DNA from 3 places in the Lelliottia sp. CFBP8978 genome. Region 2 is predicted to be linked to each of the others. Evidence: predicted binding sites of a transcription regulator. Region 2 holds the regulator's gene; each other region holds the start of a gene.
What was found. The regulator LexA, encoded in region 2, represses DNA repair genes until DNA is damaged. The targets are predictions, from matches to a motif close to TNCTGTATGTACATACAGNA.
Positions count from the first base shown of each region.

Region 1: a site for LexA is predicted at 4,291-4,310, ahead of sulA (SOS-induced cell division inhibitor SulA). Genes of this name have one in related genera too.
Region 3: a site for LexA is predicted at 4,684-4,703, ahead of rmuC (DNA recombination protein RmuC). Genes of this name have one in related genera too.

Region 1 is NZ_CM188253.1:1,606,037-1,613,152, reverse strand. It holds gene helD (DNA helicase IV) at 1-777, opposite strand, end outside; gene SOM82_RS07435 (YccF domain-containing protein) at 901-1,347, shown strand; gene yccS (YccS family putative transporter) at 1,367-3,529, shown strand; gene SOM82_RS07425 (TfoX/Sxy family DNA transformation protein) at 3,483-4,112, opposite strand; gene sulA (SOS-induced cell division inhibitor SulA) at 4,331-4,840, shown strand; gene ompA (porin OmpA) at 5,198-6,253, shown strand; gene matP (macrodomain Ter protein MatP) at 6,316-6,768, opposite strand; gene SOM82_RS07405 (AAA family ATPase) at 6,955-7,116, shown strand, end outside.
Region 2 is NZ_CM188253.1:255,377-262,492, reverse strand. It holds gene SOM82_RS01180 (cupin domain-containing protein) at 1-479, opposite strand, end outside; gene zur (zinc uptake transcriptional repressor Zur) at 593-1,108, shown strand; gene SOM82_RS01170 (CsbD family protein) at 1,174-1,383, opposite strand; gene dinF (MATE family efflux transporter DinF) at 1,529-2,848, opposite strand; gene lexA (transcriptional repressor LexA) at 2,915-3,523, opposite strand; gene SOM82_RS01155 (diacylglycerol kinase) at 3,633-4,001, opposite strand; gene plsB (glycerol-3-phosphate 1-O-acyltransferase PlsB) at 4,156-6,576, shown strand; gene ubiA (4-hydroxybenzoate octaprenyltransferase) at 6,684-7,116, opposite strand, start outside.
Region 3 is NZ_CM188253.1:4,228,959-4,236,074, reverse strand. It holds gene SOM82_RS19905 (glycoside hydrolase family 1 protein) at 1-797, opposite strand, end outside; gene SOM82_RS19900 (beta-glucoside-specific PTS transporter subunit IIABC) at 797-2,608, opposite strand; gene SOM82_RS19895 (dienelactone hydrolase family protein) at 2,788-3,594, opposite strand; gene udp (uridine phosphorylase) at 3,846-4,607, shown strand; gene rmuC (DNA recombination protein RmuC) at 4,747-6,204, shown strand; gene ubiE (bifunctional demethylmenaquinone methyltransferase/2-methoxy-6-polyprenyl-1,4-benzoquinol methylase UbiE) at 6,271-7,026, shown strand; gene ubiJ (ubiquinone biosynthesis protein UbiJ) at 7,039-7,116, shown strand, end outside.

The sequences.
Region 1 (7,116 bases), 1.4 Mb from region 2:
CTCATCCATTTCCTGCGCAGCCTTTCGGCCAAATGCCAGCAATAAAATTTGCTCAGGTGTGGCTTCACCTCTGGCCAATAGCCAACCAGCACGCGCCACCAGCACCGAGGTCTTGCCGCTGCCCGCCCCGGCAAGCACCAAAAGCGAATGCTCACCATTCACCACCGCACGCGCCTGAGCCGGATTTAAGGGTGAAGATTCGATATGGCTAAAGAAATCCGCATGTTGAGTCAGCATCTCATCGGTCCAGGCCTGATTATGCTCCAGCCTGCTGCGCTCAATATCAGTCAACCATGCTTTGCACTGACGCCATGCGTCGCGACAATTTTCAAACTCGTCAAGTCGTGAAACAGGCAAGGGCAGCGCAGTCAATGCCTGCTGAATACGCTGTTGCATCCCGGCGGTCTGCGCACGAGTGAGCCATTTCTTTTGTTCATGACTTTGGGCGATATCGTCTAAGACCTGGCGGAGAACCTGCTCAGCGACCTTGCTCATCTCGTCGCTCCATTGCTGCCAGAGCATATTCAGATGATGATGGAAGCGCTGCGTTTCAGCCCACTCAGTCCCGTGCAGGCGAACCACTTTCTCTGCCGGAAGAACGAATTCCAGCTCGCCCCATACCAAACCGCGCTTGCAATGAATGGCCAACAACTGATTGAAAGGAATAAGATATTCGTGGCGAACGCCTGAGACTTTCACGCCGGCGTTAAGCAGCACAACCTTATCGTACGGATGTTGCGCCAGGCGCTTGCCTAATGATGTTGCTTTTAGTTCCATGTCCAGCCTGATCCACGAAGTGATATTTTGTTCATTAGTTTAACCGCCAGTTTTCAGGTGCTCCAGCCTAAAAAAACGTTACAATCATCAGGCGTTAATCATATCGAAAGGAAGTGAAAGTATATGCGTACCGTTCTGAATATTTTGAATTTTGTCCTTGGCGGTTTTGCCACCACGCTTTCCTGGCTTTTCGCCACGCTGGTGAGCGTCGTTCTGATCTTTACGCTTCCGCTAACGCGCTCATGCTGGGAAATTACCAAACTTTCTTTTGTCCCATACGGTAACGAAGCCGTTCATGTTGATGAACTCAACCCCGGCAATAAAAACGCCCTGATGAATACCGGTGGTACATTACTGAACATTTTATGGCTGATTTTCTTTGGCTGGTGGTTATGCCTGATGCACATCGCGGTGGGTATTACACAATGTATTTCGATTATTGGTATTCCGGTGGGCATTGCTAACTTCAAGATTGCGGCTATTGCGCTGTGGCCCGTCGGTCGCCGGGTGGTCGCTGTGGAAGTCGCCCAGGCAGCACGCGAAGCCAGTGCTCGCGCTCGTTTTCAGTAAATAAGGATAAGCGGCTCTCATGCTAAGCCCATTGCTTCGCAGATACACATGGAACAGTGCCTGGCTCTATAACGTCAGGATTTTCATTGCGCTTTGCGGCGCAGCAGCCCTTCCCTGGTGGCTCGGCGAGGTGAAGCTAACCATTCCGCTCACGCTTGGAGTGGTGGCGGGCGCGCTTGCCGATCTTGACGACCGGCTGGCCGGGCGTCTGCGCAATCTGGTGATTACACTGGTTTGTTTTTTCATCGCTTCCGCCTCGGTGGAACTGCTCTTCCCCTGGCCGTGGCTGTTTGCCCTGGGGTTGATGATTTCTACCAGCGGTTTCATCCTGCTGGGTGGGCTTGGACAGCGCTACGCCACCATCGCCTTTGGCGCCCTTCTGATTGCGATTTATACCATGCTGGGGGTCTCACTTTACGACCAGTGGTATCAACAACCGCTACTGCTCTTGCTGGGGGCTATCTGGTATAACCTGCTCACTTTAACCGGACATCTTCTTTTTCCAATTCGCCCTCTGCAGGACAACCTCGCCAGAAGTTACGAACAGCTGGCGCATTATCTTGAACTAAAATCCCGACTGTTCGATCCCGACATTGAAGAAGAGAGTCAGGCACCGCTTTACGATTTGGCGCTGGCAAACGGGCAACTGGTCACGACGTTAAATCAGACTAAAGCGTCACTGCTCACGCGCCTGCGCGGCGATCGTGGTCAGCGTGGAACACGACAAACTTTGCATTACTACTTTGTTGCTCAGGATATTCATGAACGCGCCAGCTCTTCGCATATCCAGTACGCTGCGCTGCGCGAGAAATTTCGCTATAGCGACGTGATGTTCCGTTTTCAGCGATTGCTGTCGATGCAGTCCCAGGCGTGCCAGCAACTGGCCCGCTCTATTTTGCTCCGAACACCTTACCAGCACGATCCCCGCTTTGAGCGCGCGTTTACTCATCTTGATGCGGCGCTGGATCGCGTTCAGGCCAGCGGAACATCACCAGAACAAATGAAAGCGCTGGGGTTCTTACTGAATAACTTACGAGCGATAGATGCGCAGCTTGCCACTATCGAGTCTGAACATGCGTTAGTGATTTCAGGTAACGATGCCGAAAACCAGCTTGCCGATGATAGTCCGCATAGCGCGTCGGATATGTGGCTGCGTCTCAGCCGAAACTTCACCCCGGAGTCGGCGCTGTTTCGCCACGCCGTGCGGATGTCTGCGGTGCTATGCGTAGGTTACGCTTTTATCCAGATTACTGGTTTGCACCACGGCTACTGGATTTTGCTCACCAGTCTGTTTGTCTGTCAGCCAAACTATAACGCAACCCGCCACAGGCTGGCGCTACGCGTTATCGGCACACTGGTGGGCGTTGCTATCGGTCTTCCCGTACTCTTCTTTGTTCCCTCTGTTGAAGGGCAACTGATCCTGATCGTCATTACCGGCGTGCTATTCTTCGCATTCCGTAACGTTCAGTATGCTCATGCCACCATGTTTATCACGCTGCTGGTTTTACTGTGCTTCAATCTTTTAGGCGAAGGATTCGAGGTCGCTCTACCGCGCGTTTTCGACACGCTGATTGGCTGCGGGATTGCCTGGGCGGCGGTGAGTTTTATCTGGCCGGACTGGCGTTTTCGCAATTTGCCGCGCGCGCTGGAACTCGCTATCAATGCCAACTGTCGGTATCTGGATGCGATCCTTGAGCAATATCACCAGGGCCGCGACAATCGTCTGGCCTATCGCATTGCCAGACGTGACGCGCATAACCGCGATGCGGAACTGGCGTCGGTGGTTTCAAACATGTCAACGGAGCCGCGAGCGACCGCAGAAATTCGTGAAGTCGCGTTTCGCCTGCTCTGTTTGAACCATACCTTCACCAGTTATATTTCTACATTAGGGGCTCATCGTGAGCAACTAAGCCATCCTGGCATCCTCGCGCTGCTGGATGACGCCGTATGCTACGTCGATGATGCCCTTCATCATCGTCCTGTCGATGAGTCACGCGTCCGAAAGGCAATTGATGAGCTGAGTCAACGTATTGCTCATTTCGATCCCGGAACAGACAACAAAGCGCCGCTTGTGCTGCAGCAAATAGGTTTGCTCATCGCACTGTTGCCTGAAATCTGTCGATTACAGCAGCAGATTACTGGCTACCGGAATGACTATCAGTCGGAACAGGAAGCGCATTAAACCACTCAGTTAACTCCCGACGTCTGCCTGTCGGGAGGGCTGCCTGATGCAACCCTTCAATCGCCCCCTCCAGTGCAAACAACATCTTGATACTGAGATGTTTATTATTGGCTCTGAGTTTCAACCAGCTCTCCTCGGCACCCAGCGTGCGGAGGATGGCTTCGCTGGTAATCCCTGCCTCGCAAAGAAGGACTTCAATCTGAAAGGTCAAATTAGGCAGATCTTTAAGACGAAGCCGCTGATGACGCTGGTAGCGGTCCTCTCGGGCAGCCTCCAGAGCGAAACTTGAGAGTTGCAGTAGTTGCGAACGGTCTTGCCATAAACCGTCATCAACACGGTAATAGTTCAGCAGTATTGGCCGACCACGTTTTACCAACGTTAAATAGGAAGAGGCATGTTTCACACAGTACGGGGCACTTTGTTCACAGGCTCGCAGATAGAGCTCCCCATTGGCCACCATCGCGAAGACGGCCTCATCAATAGCCAATGTATATCCCCCAAAAAGGGCACGATGATGTATTTCCCCTAATGGGGAGAGGTATTCCTGGGATGCATAGATCCGTTCATAAGATATCTTTTTCATGATATTCACCATATAAATCATAGAGTAACAACCATTTTTTCTTACTACCGGATCCGTTAGCAGGAAAATAGGCAACTTATCGTCATACGGCAAGATGATTTTTCGTGATAGGCCGATCTAAAACGAAATTTGCGAGACGCTTTCAGAAAATGAGGTTGATCTTTAGTCGGACAGGGGTTACTGTATATCCATACAGTAACTACAGGGCTGGAATGATTATGCACACTTCAGGCTATGCAAATCGCTCAACATCTTTTTCTTCTTCCACTGGCAATGGCACGCAAAATACTTCCGGGCGTGTTTCTACCGGGTTGATTAGTGAGGTGGTATATCGTGAAGACCAGCCCATGATGACACAATTGCTACTTTTGCCGCTTTTACAGCAGCTTGGACAGCAATCTCGCTGGCAGCTCTGGTTGACTCCGCAGCAAAAATTGAGTCGCGAATGGGTCCAGTCAGCGGGTTTGCCGCTCACAAAGGTAATGCAAATCAGCCAAATTGCGCCCTGCCATACCGTCGACTCCATGGTTCGCGCATTGCGCACAGGGAATTACAGCGTAGTGATCGGCTGGCTGTCAGATGAATTGACGGAAGAGGAACATTTTCGCCTGGCAGAAGCGGCTGAAGAAGGTGACGCGATCGGTTTCATTATGCGTCCGGTTCGTCCTGGTTCTTTCGGCAGAGGACAGCTGTCCGGTCTAAAAATTCACTCTAATTTGTATCATTGAGCAAATTTAAGAGTATTCCTGGAATTTTTTTTCGACATCCAGACACACAATTGGTTCCATAACTGAAAACATCGACAAAGCTTGTGTGGCGCGGTTCCCGTTAATTTTACTGCATAAAATCTGCCCTCGAAATGTTAAATATTATGTATACGGAAATTTTTTTTTCATATGCCTGACGGAGTTCACACTTGTAAGTTTTCAAGTACGTTGTAGACTTTACATCGCCAGGGGTGCTCGGTCTAAGCCGAAGATATCGGTAGAGTTACTAGTTTGAGCTCGCCCCCCGGTGAAGGATTTAACCGTGATTTCTCGACGAGATCTTCATGGCGATTTTTGGATGATAACGAGGCGCAAAAAATGAAAAAGACAGCTATCGCGATTGCAGTGGCACTGGCTGGCTTCGCTACCGTAGCGCAGGCCGCTCCGAAAGATAATACCTGGTATGCAGGTGGCAAACTGGGCTGGTCTCAGTTCCACGACACTGGCTGGTACAACAGCCAGCTGAACAACGATGGTCCAACTCACGAAAGCCAGCTCGGTGCAGGTGCGTTTGGTGGCTATCAGGTTAACCCGTATGTTGGTTTTGAAATGGGTTACGACTGGTTAGGTCGTATGCCATACAAAGGCGACAACGTTAACGGCGCATTCAAAGCTCAAGGCGTACAGCTGACCGCTAAACTGGGTTACCCAGTTGCTGACGATCTGGACGTATACACCCGTCTGGGCGGCATGGTATGGCGCGCTGACTCCAGCAACAGCATTGCTGGCGACGACCACGACACTGGCGTATCTCCAGTATTCGCTGGCGGCGTAGAGTGGGCTATGACCCGTGACATCGCTACCCGTCTGGAATACCAGTGGGTTAACAACATCGGCGACGGTAACACCGTTGGCGTTCGTCCTGACAATGGCATGCTGAGCGTGGGTGTTTCCTACCGCTTTGGCCAGCAGGAAGAAGCAGCTCCGATCGTTGCTCCTGCTCCAGCCCCAGCTCCAGAAGTACAGACCAAGCACTTCACTCTGAAGTCTGACGTTCTGTTCAACTTCAACAAAGCGACTCTGAAACCAGAAGGTCAGCAGGCACTGGATCAGCTGTACACCCAGCTGAGCAACCTTGACCCGAAAGACGGTTCAGTAGTGGTTCTGGGCTTCACCGACCGTATCGGTTCTGACGCTTACAACCAGGGTCTGTCCGAGAAACGTGCTCAGTCTGTAGTAGATTACCTGGTATCTAAAGGTATCCCTGCTAACAAGATCTCTCCACGTGGTATGGGCGAATCCAACCCAGTGACTGGCAATACCTGTGACAACGTGAAACCTCGCGCTGCACTGATCGACTGCCTGGCACCAGATCGTCGCGTAGAGATCGAAGTTAAAGGTATCAAAGACGTTGTAACTCAGCCTGCGGCATAAGTTATCGTCTAAAAAAAACCCCGCAATGCGGGGTTTTTTATTGCCTGAAGAAAAGTGAGAGACTATTTTTTGCCTAACATAGCCTGAAGATCGTTCTTCAACGTGGACATCTGACTGGCATACTTCTCTTTGTGTTCCGCATCTTCAATCAGCTGTACGATAGTTTCCGAAAGCGTTTTTCCTCGTCGCTGAGCCAACCCGGCCAATCGCTGCCAAACCATAAATTCAAGATCGATAGACTTCTTACGCGTATGCTGATGCTCCGCATTAAAGTGCCGTTTACGGCGAGCGCGGATAGTCTGTTTCATGCGGTTCATCAGGGCCGGATTGATATGTTTTTCTATCCAGCTATTAACCTGAATGGGTTCATTCTCGAGCGTCAGCAATAAATCTACCGCTTCTTTTGCAGCACTGGCTTCGATGTAGCAGGTGATCAGCTCCCCTTCCCGGTGCTTTTTGACCAGATACTTCCATTTCCAGCCGCTTTCGAGATTTTCCAGTTGTTGATATTTCATTGCGATCTCAGTGTTACCTCGTAACTCAGTTCAGAATATCAGTTTTTTCGCAATCTGCTGAAAAGAAATCATATCCAGTACGCTGCTGCGTCGCATTCCGCGCCTGAAATACCCAATACTGCATGGGAATGGGTCAAGGCTTGCGGTATAATCCACCGTTTTACATCTAACTAAAAAACATCCACTTTGACCATTACGAAACTAGCATGGCGTGACCTGGTTCCAGATACGGAAAGCTATCAGGAACTATTTGTACGACCAGACCTCGCAAAAGAACACGACTCCATCCTTAGCGATACACAACCGCGTTTGCATTACGCGCTTGAGCAGACGTTAAGTCCATGGACA
Region 2 (7,116 bases):
CCAGGTTTTCCGTCGTGAGGGCCAAAAAATTGCGGCGGATGATCGACCCAGCGATCTTCTCGCGTGGCGGCATAAACCGGGTTTAGCGGATAGTAGATTCGATTATGCTTTTTGTTTGCCTCGCCCACGACCAGCAGTCGTACTTCGTCATCAGTGTTATTGATAAAGGTATGGCACACACCGGTTCCGGCCGGAAAACCGACGCTGTCGCCCGGCTCCAGCTTCCACAGGTAGCCATTTATCCACGCCTGCGGATATCCCTCAATGACATAGATAAACTCTTCTTCATCGCTTTCTGCATGAGGGTAAGAGGTACGACGGCCTGGCGGCAATCGCTCATGATGGATACCGATACGCCCGAGTCCAAGCTTGCGGGCCAGCGGGGCGCCAATGGCAAAACGTTCGTCGCTATCGGGATAGGTTGAGTCATCAGCGCCCTCGACGTCGCGCCAGTGTTTGATGCAGTCAGGTCTTTTCATAAGGGTTTCTCGTGTTGCGATGGCTCAGGTATAGCACACTGTGGTGGATCTCGGCGTTTTGAGCAGAACATGGTAAAGTGAGCGTTTCCCGTCAATTTGATTCGAGGTGCTATATGGATAAGACCACGATGCAGGAGCTGTTAGCGCAAGCTGAAAAGCTCTGCGCGCAACGCAATGTGCGCCTGACCCCGCAGCGCCTTGAAGTCTTGCGTTTGATGAGCCTGCAACCCGGTGCCATCAGCGCCTATGATTTACTCGATTTATTGCGTGAAAGCGAGCCACAGGCAAAACCCCCCACCGTCTATCGGGCGCTGGATTTTCTGCTGGAACAGGGTTTTGTGCATAAAGTTGAATCAACAAACAGCTATGTGCTTTGCCATCTGTTCGATCAACCGACGCATACGTCCGCCATGTTTATCTGCGATCGCTGTGGAGTGGTCAAAGAAGAGGGTGCAGAGGGTGTGGAAGATATTATGCATTCGCTGGCCGCGAAAATGGGATTTGCCCTTCGCCACAATGTGATTGAGGCGCACGGCTTATGCTCAGCCTGTGTGGAAGTAGAAGCCTGTCGCCACCAGAGCGATTGCCAGCACGATCATTCGATACTGGTAAAGAAAAAGCCGCGTTAACGTAAGCGGGCGGCATAAGCCGCCCTCAGAGATCGTACATCCATGTACGTTCGGGTAGAACTCATTTACCAGCGGTAGTCGTTGCGTTTTTCCCAGTCAACAACCTCTTTTTCCGCCTGGTCTTTCGCGTAGCCATATCGTTCCTGAATCTTACCGACAAGCTGTTCGCGTTTACCTTCAATGACGGTTACGTCATCGTCGGTCAGTTTACCCCACTGTTCTTTCGCTTTACCTTTGAACTGTTTCCAGTTACCGCCGATTTCGTCTTTATTCATAATCAATTCCTCATCGTTCGGTTATCAAGTAAATTCGTATCGTCCGTTACGTTCATTTCCTGCTGGACGTGATAATAATTGTAGATAAGGATTCGGTATGCGTGTTGAGATTCAGAATCTTTAACCATTTCGCCGAACGAAGCCACTATGGGAACCAGGTATTTTTGCGCCAGTGACGACGCCAGATAAGGGCCAGCGACAGGCCCCGCAGCGCCAGAAATACGGCCAGAGCCAGCCACAAACCGTGGTTTCCGAGCCACGGAAGTGTCAACAGGGTTAAGGCGAAGCCCGCTGCCGCCACGGCCATGCTGTTGCGCATTTCCGCGCCGCGCGTCGCGCCAATAAACATACCATCCAGCAAATAGCACCAGACCCCCACCACCGGCAACAAGACCTGCCAGAAGATGTAATGACTCGCCAGCTCGCGTAACTCAGGCAATGTGGTCAGTAGCGCCACAATGTGATTACCAAATAAGGCATAGCTCAGCGCAAAAACGAGCGCCACCAGGCCAGATTGCCTGCACGCGGCACGCCACACGTCCTGCAATTGCCCCGCTTGCCGCGCACCGTAGGCTTGCCCGGAATGGGCTTCTACGGCGTAGGCAAAGCCATCCAGCGCGTAGGCCGTGAAGGTCAGTAACGTCATGAGTACGGCATTGACGGCCACGATCTCTGGACCTAAACGCGCGCCAAAAACCGTCAGCGCGCCAAAGCAGAGCTGTAGCAGCAACGAGCGCAGCATGATGTCGCGGTTCAGCGCCAGCAGTTTACGAATATTGCCACGCCACGCAGTTTTGAGCATCGTCAGCGAGATGCCACGCATCGCGAGCACCCGTTTAACCATCCACAAGCCGATGAAAAATGTGCCGTATTCTGCCACGACGGTCGCCAGAGCCGCCCCCTGCACATTCATGTGCAGGCCCATCACCAGCCACAAATCGAGAACAATATTGAGGAGATTTCCTACCACCAGCAGGATCACCGGCGCCCGGGCATACTGAACGCCAAGCAACCAGCCGAGCAGCACCAGATTCGCCAGGGAGGCCGGAGCGCTGAGCCAGCGGATAGCCAGAAAACGTCGCGCTTGCTCCAGCACGGCTTCGCTCCCGCCCACAATCTGCAACGCCAGATCGATCAGGGGAGTACGCAACAGCACAATCAGCAAACCTGCACCCAGGGCGAGGATCAGCGGCTGAACCAGCGCCCGTGCCAGACGCCGCGGATCTTTGGCGCCAAAAGCCTGAGCGGTAAGCCCCGTCGTGCTCATGCGCAAAAAGAGGAGCAGCATGAAGAGGAAACTGGTCGCCGTAGCGCCGATCGCTACGCCTCCCAGATAAACCGGAGAGTCCAGATGACCAATGACAGCCGTATCGACCAGACCGAGAAGGGGTACGGTGATATTGGAGAAGATCATGGGCAGGGCGAGACGCCACAATGCCTTGTCTGAAGAGGTCAGCAGAGACATGAGCAATTACCGGGAAGGGAAGAACACAGCCAGGCTGCGGTGGGACCACAGCCTGTCAGAGAGAAATTACAGCCACTCACCATTACGGATAACGCCAACTGCCAGCCCTTCAATAGTGAAAGTCTGCTCGCGCAAATCCACAACAATCGGAGAGAACTCGCTGTTTTCTGGCAACAACTGAACAGAGTTACCCTGTTTTTTCAGTCGCTTAACCGTAACTTCGTCGTCAATACGCGCAACAACAACCTGCCCGTTACGCACATCCTGCGTTTTATGTACTGCCAACAGATCGCCATCCAGGATACCGATATCCTTCATGGACATACCGCTGACGCGCAGCAGGAAATCAGCACTCGGTTTAAACATTCCAGGATCGACCTGATAATGCCCTTCGATATGTTGCTGTGCCAGCAAAGGCTCACCCGCTGCAACGCGCCCCACGAGTGGCAGGCCTTCTTCTTCTTCCACCAGCAGACGGATGCCGCGTGAAGCGCCGGAGACAATCTCAAGGACGCCTTTACGTGCCAGCGCTTTGAGGTGCTCTTCAGCGGCATTTGGAGAACGGAAGCCCAGGCGCTGTGCGATTTCCGCACGCGTCGGGGGCATTCCCGTCTGGCTGATATGATCTCTGATCAGATCAAACACCTCTTGCTGTCTGGCCGTTAACGCTTTCATTCCGCCCCCTGGGTGTATATACAGTTATGCTGTGAGTATATACAGTCAAAGGTGAATTTGGAACCAAAAACTGCACAAAAAACCAGAGACTTATTTGAATCTGGAAGGCTTATCGAAAATGTGACCAAAGAAGCGTGCCCCAGGTGATGGCAGCGATGATAATCGCCAGCAACACGGCGGCAGAACCCATGTCTTTCGCACGGCCTGAGAGCTCGTGGAAATCAGAACCGATACGATCCACCACCGCTTCAATAGCACTGTTGAGAATTTCCACTATCATCACCAGAAGAACCGAACCAATGAGCAGAACGCGGGTGATCGCATCCACATCAAGGAAACAGGCGATGATCACCGCGATGATGGCGGCAACCCCTTCCTGGCGGAAAGCAGCCTCATTGATCCATGCGGCGCGGAAACCTTTCCATGAATATCCGGCAGCTTTGATGATTCGGGTTAACCCAGTGGTATTATTGGCCATTAAAAGAACCTTTTCTTAGATTTAGCGTCAATCACTCTCGCTGCGACGCGTATCGCCGCAGCCTGAAGTATGACGGGTAACAACAGAAATTTTGCGCGCTTTCTGTTATCCTTGCGCCGCAATTGCATTATTAACCAGAGGCTTTACATCGTTTATGTCCGGCTGGCCACGAATTTACTACAAATTACTTAATTTACCATTAAGCGTCCTGGTAAAAAGTAAGTCTATCCCGGCGGAACCTGCGCTGGAATTAGGGCTCGATACCTCGCGCCCTATTATGTACGTTTTGCCTTACAACTCGAAGGCAGACTTACTGACGCTGCGCGCCCAATGTCTGGCGCACGACTTACCCGATCCGCTTGAACCCCTTGAGGTCGATGGCACTCTGCTGCCACGCTACGTGTTTATTCACGGCGGGCCTCGCGTGTTTACCTATTACACGCCGAAGGAAGAGTCCATCAAGCTGTTCCACGACTACCTCGATCTGCACCGCAGCAACCCCGATCTGGATGTCCAGATGGTGCCGGTGTCGGTGATGTTTGGTCGTCGTCCGGGACGTCAGAAAGGCGAAGAAAATCCGCCACTGCGTATGCTTAACGGCATTCAAAAATTCTTTGCCGTTTCATGGTTGGGACGCGACAGTTTTGTGCGTTTCTCGCCGTCCGTCTCCTTGCGCCGCATGGCTGACGAACACGGTACCGATAAAATCATCGCGCAAAAACTGGCCCGCGTCGCCCGTATGCACTTCGCCCGTCAGCGCCTGGCGGCCGTTGGGCCACGCCTGCCCGCGCGTCAGGATCTGTTTAATAAACTGCTGGCATCCAAAGCGATTGCCCGCGCGGTTGAAGATGAAGCGCGCAGCAAGAAAATCTCTCACGAGAAAGCCCAGCAGAACGCTATCGCCCTGATGGAAGAGATTGCGGCGAATTTCTCGTATGAAATGATCCGCCTGTCTGACCGTATCCTGAGCTTTACCTGGAACCGTCTCTATCAGGGGATTAACGTCCATAACGCCGAGCGCGTGCGCCAGCTGGCTCACGACGGTCACGAGATCGTCTATGTGCCCTGCCACCGCAGCCACATGGATTATCTGCTGCTTTCGTACGTGCTTTATCACCAGGGGCTGGTGCCGCCGCACATTGCTGCCGGTATCAACCTGAATTTCTGGCCAGCAGGCCCGATTTTCCGCCGCCTGGGCGCGTTCTTTATCCGCCGTACCTTCAAGGGCAATAAGCTCTATTCCACCGTGTTCCGCGAATATCTGGGCGAGCTGTTCAGCCGCGGCTATTCCGTTGAATACTTTGTCGAAGGTGGGCGTTCGCGCACCGGCCGACTGCTTGATCCTAAAACCGGTACGCTGTCGATGACCATTCAGGCGATGCTGCGTGGCGGCACGCGCCCAATCACGTTAGTGCCTATTTACATCGGCTACGAGCACGTGATGGAAGTGGGTACTTACGCCAAAGAGTTGCGCGGCGCGACCAAAGAGAAAGAGAGCCTGCCGCAGATGCTGAAAGGCCTGAGCAAACTGCGTAATCTTGGTCAGGGCTACGTGAACTTTGGCGAACCGATGCCGCTGATGACCTATCTGAATCAGCATGTGCCGGAATGGCGCGAATCTATCGATCCGATCGAGGCGATTCGTCCTGCGTGGCTGACGCCGACGGTTAACAGCATCGCCGCCGATTTGATGGTGCGCATTAACAACGCCGGGGCGGCTAACGCCATGAACCTGTGCGTTACGGCGCTGCTGGCATCGCGTCAGCGTTCCCTAACGCGTGAACAGCTGACCGAACAGCTCGACTGCTATCTGAGCATTATGCGTAATGTTCCGTACTCTACCGACTCTACCGTTCCTTCTACCACCGCGGGTCAACTGATCGATCACGCGCTGCAGATGAACAAGTTTGAAGTCGAGAAAGATACGATTGGCGATATCATCATTCTGCCGCGCGAGCAGGCGGTACTGATGACGTACTATCGCAACAACATCACCCATATGCTGATGTTGCCGTCGCTGATGGCCGCGATCATCACCCAACATCGTCGCATCTCCCGTCAGGAATTGCTGCGCCATGTTGAAACGCTCTACCCGATGCTGAAAGCGGAGCTGTTCCTGCGCTGGAGCAAAGAGGAGCTGGCAATTGAGCTGGATAAACTGACGGAAGAGTTGCTCCGCCAGGGTCTGCTGACGGTGAAAGATGACGAGCTGCTGATCAATCCATCACGCTCCCGCACGCTGCAACTGCTGGCAGCGGGCGCACGCGAGACGCTGCAACGCTACGCGATCACCTTCTGGCTGTTGAGCGCTAACCCGTCTATCAACCGCGGAACACTGGAAAAAGAGAGCCGTACGCTGGCTCAGCGTTTGTCCGTCCTGCACGGCATTAACGCCCCAGAATTCTTCGATAAAGCGGTATTTAGCTCGTTGGTGCTGACGCTGCGTGACGAAGGCTATATCAGCGACACCGGAGATGCAGAGCCTGAAGAGACGATGAAGGTTTATCAGATGCTGGCAGAACTGATTACCTCCGACGTGCGCTTAACCATTGAGAGCGCGACGCAGGACGAGTAATAAAGGGGGCAGTCAGATGCCCTCACCACGCCCTCTCGCCAGGTACTCGCCCGTAGAGAGGGCGCAAACACTAAAACGGCAGCCCAGAGGCTGCCGTTTGCTTTTACTTATGACCAGTAACTCATCGCCAGGCCGATAAACAACACCAGGCCGACATAGTTGTTATTCAAAAACGCTTTGAAACAGGCGTCGCGCTCGCGTTGAGCAATCAATTTTTGCTGATACACGAACAGCAATCCAGCCACCAGCACTGACCAGTAGAACGCCCAGTTCAGCCCGTTCAGATAACCTATCAGCACCATCAGCGCCAGGACAGCAACCTGCAGTATCCCGATGATCAGTTTGTCATGACGGCCAAACAAAATTGCCGTCGACTTGATACCAATCTTCAGATCATCATCTCTGTCGACCATGGCGTACTGCGTGTCATAGGCAACGGCCCACAGAATATTGGCGAGGAACATGAGCCAGCAGCTCAGGGGCACGGATTCACTGACGGCGGCGAACGCCATGGGGATCGACCAGCCAAACGCCGCACCC
Region 3 (7,116 bases), 520 kb from region 2:
ACGTCTTGCGGACGGCAGCTGTGCGGATAGGTGGTGAGCTTCGTGAGCATGCAACCCACCTGGCTGCCGGGGATTTTAGCGTGGCAATCACGCGTCACCAGCGCGGAAGCGACAAACTGGTGGTGCAGCCCCTGATAAATATCCTGTTTCGCCCGGCCTGGCAGGCTTTTCTCTTCGCGGATACCGGCGGTGGTAAACGGATGGCGATGAATACTGTCGATCTCGTTAAAGGTCAGCCAGTAGCGAACCAGATCTTTATAGCGGTCAAAACAGACGTTACTGAAGCGCACAAACGCGTCGACCACGTTGCGATGCACCCAGCCGTTGTACTTCTCGCTGAGGGCCAGCGGCATTTCGTAATGGGAGAGCGTCACTAACGGTTCGATGTTGTGGCGGCGCAGCTCGCGGAACATCTCCTCATAAAACTGCAGTCCGGCTTCGTCTGGGGCGTCATCTTCTCCGTTGGGGAAAATACGTGACCAGGCGATGGAAATACGCAGCACCTTAAAGCCCATTTCGGCAAAGAGAGCGATATCCTCTTTATAGCGGTGATAAAAATCAATGCCGCGACGCTTTGGGTACAGCTCGTCGTGCCGACCTTCAAAGGCATCCTGAATATTTTCATCTGTCAGTGCCATATGGCCGTCATAATCTTTTAACGACAGATTCGGTTTCCAGGTGATGGCGTCTGCCACTGACGGCCCTTTGCCGTCAACGTTCCATGCCCCTTCGGCCTGATTTGCGGCAATCGCGCCGCCCCATAAAAAACCTTGCGGAAACGGGTGGGATTTATCCATTACACGGACTCCTTAAGCGTCATGATGATATGAGGATGAGGGTTCTTTTCGTCGTTACTGCCTGGTGTCAGCGAGAATCGTTCGCCATTTGTGACAACCATCATCACCACCGGATCGAGTCCGGCAGCGGTGATGGTGTCGAGAGAAAATTCAATCAGCGTGTCGCCGCACTTGACGTGCTGGCCTTCTTTTACCTGTGGCTGGAAACCTTTGCCCTGTAAGGTGATCGTGTCGATGCCAATATGGAAGATCAGTTCCACACCTGCATCGGTGAGGAGACTCAGCGCGTGGCCGCTTTCAAAGACATTCACGACCGTGCCGTCCGCCGGGGCGCGAAGCACACCCTGTGAAGGGATAATGGCGACACCATCGCCCATAATTTTGCGAGAGAACACATCGTCATTGACGTTTTCCAGTGGCACGATCTGCCCCTCAACAGGGCGGGTAAAAGTGAGCTGTGAGTCCATTTCAGGTGCTTTGTCGCGCCACAGAAGCAAGGCGCTAAGAAAAGCGATCGCGAAAGAGAGCCCCGCCCCGGCAAACGCCCAGACGATATTCAGGGGATTATCCGGCGAGACAAACATTGAGATACTGGCAAGGCCCGGCCCAACCAGCGCAAAGGCCTCAATCGCCATCCAGCCGATAAACGCGCCGCCGACCACGCTTCCCAAAATCACGCTGTAAAGCGCCTTTTTGTTCAGCAGCGTGACGCCATAAAGCGCAGGCTCAGTAATGCCAAACAGCGCGGAGATGCCCGCCGAGAACGCGGTGGACTTTAAGACTTTGTCTTTACTTTTTAACGCGATAGCCAGGCAAGCGCCGGATTCAGCAATATTGTGCGCCAGCGAGGCGGGTAAATAGAGCATCTCGCGCCCAAACTGGCTCATCGACGCGACCGCATAAGGCAGCATCGGCTTATGCATTCCGGCGGCGACCATAAACGGCAGCGCTGCGGCGAGCAGTCCCGTCGCCACAAATCCCAGTTTGCCGTAGAGCCACAGAATCACCGTTGCCAGCCCGGCGCCGAGTTCATAGCCCAGCGGGCCCAGAATCAGCAGCGTCACCGGCACTGTCACCAGCAGGGAAAGCATAGGGGAAAGGAAAATCCTCAGCGCGCCGGGAGAGTAGCGATTGAACAGTTTCTCGGTCTGCGCATAAAACAGTACGCAGAGAATGGCTGGGAAGACCTGCGAGGCATACGCCACGTTGCGCAGGTCGAACGACATAAACTCCGCGCCTTCAGCGAGTTGCTTTGTCATCGCCGGTAGCACCATCACCGCCACGGCGGAGACGGCAACCAGTACGTTCACTTTAAGCTTGGTTGCAGTGGTAATCGCCACCAGAATCGGCAGGAAATAGAGCGGGGCGGAGCCAATATTATCCAGCACTTTATAGGTGGAACTCTCGCGGCTTAACCAGCCCAGCACATCCAGCAACAGCAGTAATGATTTCAGGACGCCACCGCCGGCAATGGCCGGAACCAGCGGCTGGAACACGCTAATCACAAAGTCGACGATTTGTGCGCCACGACTGACTTTTGCCGTCGACGTCTGCGAATGGCTCTGCGGTGACCCCACCAGAGATCGCACCGCTTCGTACACCTGAACGACCTCATGCCCGATGATGACCTGACATTGCACATTAATGCGCACGCCCAGCACGCCGTCAATTTTTGCCAGTGCCGCCTCGTTGACTTTGCCGTTGTCATACAGACTGAGTCTTAATCGGGTCGAGCAGTGCTCAATATGTTCAATATTCTCAGCGCCACCGACCTGGGCGATGATGTCCAGTGCTGCCTGCAAATGATTCATGTCTGGCCCCTGTCTCCAGAGCAAAAAAAAAGACCTGAAGCCCATCTCACCCCGGAAGGAGAGATGGGCTTCAGGTCTTGCCTACGGATCGTAGTTACACGCCTGTGCTTTTTATATCGACTAAATTGTGTTTAAAAGTCAAACAGCCGCGCTGCTTCTTGCGCCAATTTGTGAGCGGCTTAACTCTTTTTGGCGCCATATTGCCTGAACCATGCCAGCATACGCTGCCAGCCATCTTTGGCCGATTCTTGATGGTAACTGGGGCGATAATCGGCATTAAAGGCATGGCCTGCCTCGGGATAAACCACAATTTCGGTCTTCGCATTGGCAGCCCGAAGCGCCTGACGCATCGTCTCTACACTCTCCTGCGAAATGCTGGTGTCCTGTCCACCGTAAAGTCCGAGCACCGGCGCATTGAGATCGGTAGCGATATCAACCGGGTGTTTGGGCGAGTTCAGCGTTTTCTCGCCCACCAATTTTCCATACCATGCCACGGCAGCTTTGAGCTGCGGATTGTGCGCGGCATAAAGCCAGCTGATTCGTCCACCCCAGCAAAAGCCGGTCACCAGCAGGCGATGCGGGTCGCCGCCGTTACGGGCGGCCCAACTGGCGACATGATCGAGATCGGCGAGCACCTGGGCGTCCGGCACTTTGCTGACCAGATTGCTGAACAGTGTCGGTATATCGTGGTAGTCATTCGGGTCGCCCTGACGAAAGTACAGTTCTGGCGCAACGGCCAGATACCCTTCCAGCGCGAGGCGACGGCAAACATCGCGAATATGTTCGTGAACGCCAAAAATTTCCTGGACCACGATGACGATCGGCAGCGAACCTTCCGCTTCTTTCGGGCGAGCGTGGTACGCAGGCATATTGTCACCCTGCGAGGGGATCGAGGTTTCGCCAGCCAGTATGGCCTCTTCAGAAGTGGAGACGATGGTCGATGCGAGAGGAGCTGCAGCAGGTGCAAAATGGGTCTTTTGTGTCATGGTATTCTCCGTACCCGTTAGCGCAAAGGTAAATATAGACCTCAAGTTAACAACTCACAGTGCCCGAAACGGGCTATCTTTTGTGCAGCAGCGAACGATATAACTTGTTAATGTGATGTAAATCACTATTTTGTGGTAATTAACTGCAACCATTTTCATTCATGGTGAGGTGTGTCACGAAAATGAGCGTGTTGCTTCTGTAAAGTACCGTTTTACTTCTTCTGACTAACCGACCCACAGAGGAGTCACCTATGTCCAAGTCTGATGTTTTTCATCTCGGCCTCACTAAAAATGATTTACAAGGGGCTACGCTGGCTATCGTCCCTGGCGATCCAGAGCGTGTGGAAAAGATCGCCGCGCTGATGGATAAGCCGGTAAAACTGGCCGCTCATCGTGAATTCACGACCTGGCGCGCAGAGCTGGATGGTAAAGCGGTTATCGTGTGTTCTACCGGTATCGGCGGCCCGTCTACCTCTATCGCTGTCGAAGAGCTGGCGCAGCTGGGCATTCGCACCTTCCTGCGTATCGGCACCACTGGCGCTATTCAGCCGCATATCAACGTCGGCGACGTGCTGGTCACCACGGCCTCTGTACGCCTGGACGGTGCAAGCCTGCACTTTGCACCAATGGAATTCCCGGCAGTAGCGGATTTCGAATGTACTACCGCACTGGTTGAAGCCGCAAAATCTATCGGCGCAACCACGCACATTGGCGTAACCGCTTCTTCAGATACCTTCTACCCGGGCCAGGAGCGTTACGACACCTTCTCTGGTCGCGTCGTGAGCCGTTTCAAAGGCTCAATGGAAGAGTGGCAGTCAATGGGCGTAATGAACTACGAAATGGAATCGGCAACGCTTCTGACCATGTGCGCAAGCCAGGGTCTGCGTGCGGGTATGGTGGCGGGCGTTATCGTTAACCGCACCCAGCAGGAGATCCCGAACGCCGAAACCATGAAGCAGACCGAAAGCCACGCGGTGAAAATCGTGGTCGAAGCGGCTCGCCGCCTGATCTAATCTCCCCTCATTCTGTTAAAGGCCGACACGTTCGGCCTTTTCTTTTTGCGTAGCGCCTCGCAGGAAAACCCTTTCAAACTGGACGTTTATACAGCACAATTCTATTTTGTGCTGGTAATGATTTGATGCAGGGGGCGTAGTGGATATCTCTATCCTGATTTATGCGGTAATTGCACTGGTTGGTGCGGGTATGGGCTGGCTGGCGGCAAGCTATCAGCATGCGCAGCATAAGGCCGATCAACTGGCAGAACGTGAAGAGATCGTTTCAGAGTTAAGCGCGACAAAACAACAGTTTGCTCAGAGCAGTCACTGGCGTGATGAGTGTGAATTACTTAATAATGAACTGCGTAATCTGCGGGATATTAACACCTCATTAGAAGCGGATCTGCGCGAAGTGACCACCCGCCTTGAATCCACCCAACTGCATGCAGAAGATAAAATTCGCCAGATGATCAACAGCGAACAGCGTCTGAGTGAGCAGTTCGAAAATCTCGCCAACCGCATTTTTGAGCACAGCAATCGCCGCGTCGATGAACAAAACCGCCAAAGCCTGAATAGCTTGTTAACGCCGCTGCGTGAACAGCTGGACGGTTTCCGTCGCCAGGTGCAGGACAGCTTTGGTCAGGAGGCGCGCGAGCGCCACACGCTGGCGCATGAAATCCGGAATCTCCAGCAGTTGAATGCGCAAATGGCGCAGGAGGCGGTCAACCTGACGCGCGCCCTGAAAGGCGACAATAAAACGCAGGGGAACTGGGGCGAAGTGGTGCTGACCCGGGTTCTTGAGGCTTCTGGTCTGCGCGAAGGCTACGAGTACGAAACGCAGGTCAGTATCGAAACCGAGACCCGTTCGCGCATGCAACCGGATGTCATCGTGCGTCTGCCGCAGGGTAAGGACGTGGTGATCGATGCCAAAATGACGCTGGTGGCCTACGAGCGTTACTTCAACGCCGAAGATGACTACACCCGCGAATCCGCGCTGCAGGAACACATTGCATCCGTGCGCAACCATATCCGTCTGCTGGGCCGTAAGGATTATCAGCAGTTGCCCGGTCTGCGTTCGCTGGACTATGTGCTGATGTTTATTCCGATGGAACCGGCATTTTTACTGGCGCTTGACCGGCAGCCAGAGCTGATCACCGAAGCGCTGAAAAACAATATCATGCTGGTGAGCCCCACCACGTTGCTGGTGGCGCTGCGCACCATTGCTAATCTGTGGCGCTACGAGCATCAAAGTCGTAACGCGCAGCAAATTGCCGATCGCGCCAGCAAGCTGTACGACAAAATGCGTCTGTTCGTGGATGATATGTCTTCCGTAGGGCAGAGCCTGGATCGCGCGCAAGACAACTACCGTCAGGCGATGAAAAAACTCTCCTCTGGGCGCGGCAACTTGCTGGCGCAGGCTGAGGCATTTCGCACGCTGGGCGTGGAGGTCAAACGCGAGATTAATCCGGAATTGGCTGAACAGGCCACGACTCAGGACGAGGAGTATCGTCTGCGCGATGGCGTAAACGAACATCATTCGGGCCGTGAAGACAATGATTTAGCGGCGAAAGCCTCGCCCGAAATGCAGGCGGAACGATTCTTTCAGGGTGGTTGAATCGTAGGGCAAATGCGCCCAATCTGTTACACTTCACGGACATTTGACTGATTAGCAGGCACTGAGATGGTTGAAGATTCACAAGAAACAACGCACTTTGGCTTTCAGACTGTCGCCAAAGAGCAGAAAGCGGACATGGTGGCCCACGTATTTCATTCCGTGGCGGCAAAGTACGATGTGATGAATGACCTGATGTCATTCGGTATTCATCGCTTGTGGAAGCGTTTCACTATCGACTGCAGCGGCGTTCGCCGTGGTCAAACCGTGCTTGATTTAGCCGGTGGCACAGGTGATTTGACGGCAAAATTCTCCCGTATGGTAGGAGAGACCGGTCGTGTGGTGCTGGCGGATATCAACGATTCCATGCTGAAGATGGGCCGCGAAAAGCTGCGTAACATCGGCGTTGTCGGTAATGTGGAATATGTTCAGGCTAACGCCGAAGCGCTGCCATTCCCGGATAACACCTTCGACTGCATCACCATCTCTTTTGGTCTGCGTAATGTGACCGATAAAGAAAAAGCGCTGCGTTCCATGTATCGCGTATTGAAACCGGGCGGGCGTTTGCTGGTCCTGGAGTTCTCTAAACCGGTTATCGACCCCCTGAGCAAAGCCTACGATGCTTATTCCTTCCACATTTTGCCGCGCATCGGTGAACTGGTGGCAAACGACGCGGAAAGCTATCGCTACCTGGCGGAGTCTATCCGTATGCATCCGGATCAGGATACCTTAAAAGCGATGATGCAGGATGCAGGCCTTGAAAACGTTGAGTATTTCAACCTGACGGCGGGTGTTGTTGCCTTGCATCGTGGCTATAAGTTCTGAGTGGAGGCCTCCATGCCTTTTAAACCCTTAGTCACCGCTGGCATTGAGAATGTCCTTAACGCCTTTTTGTATCGCACGCCTGCGCTCAAA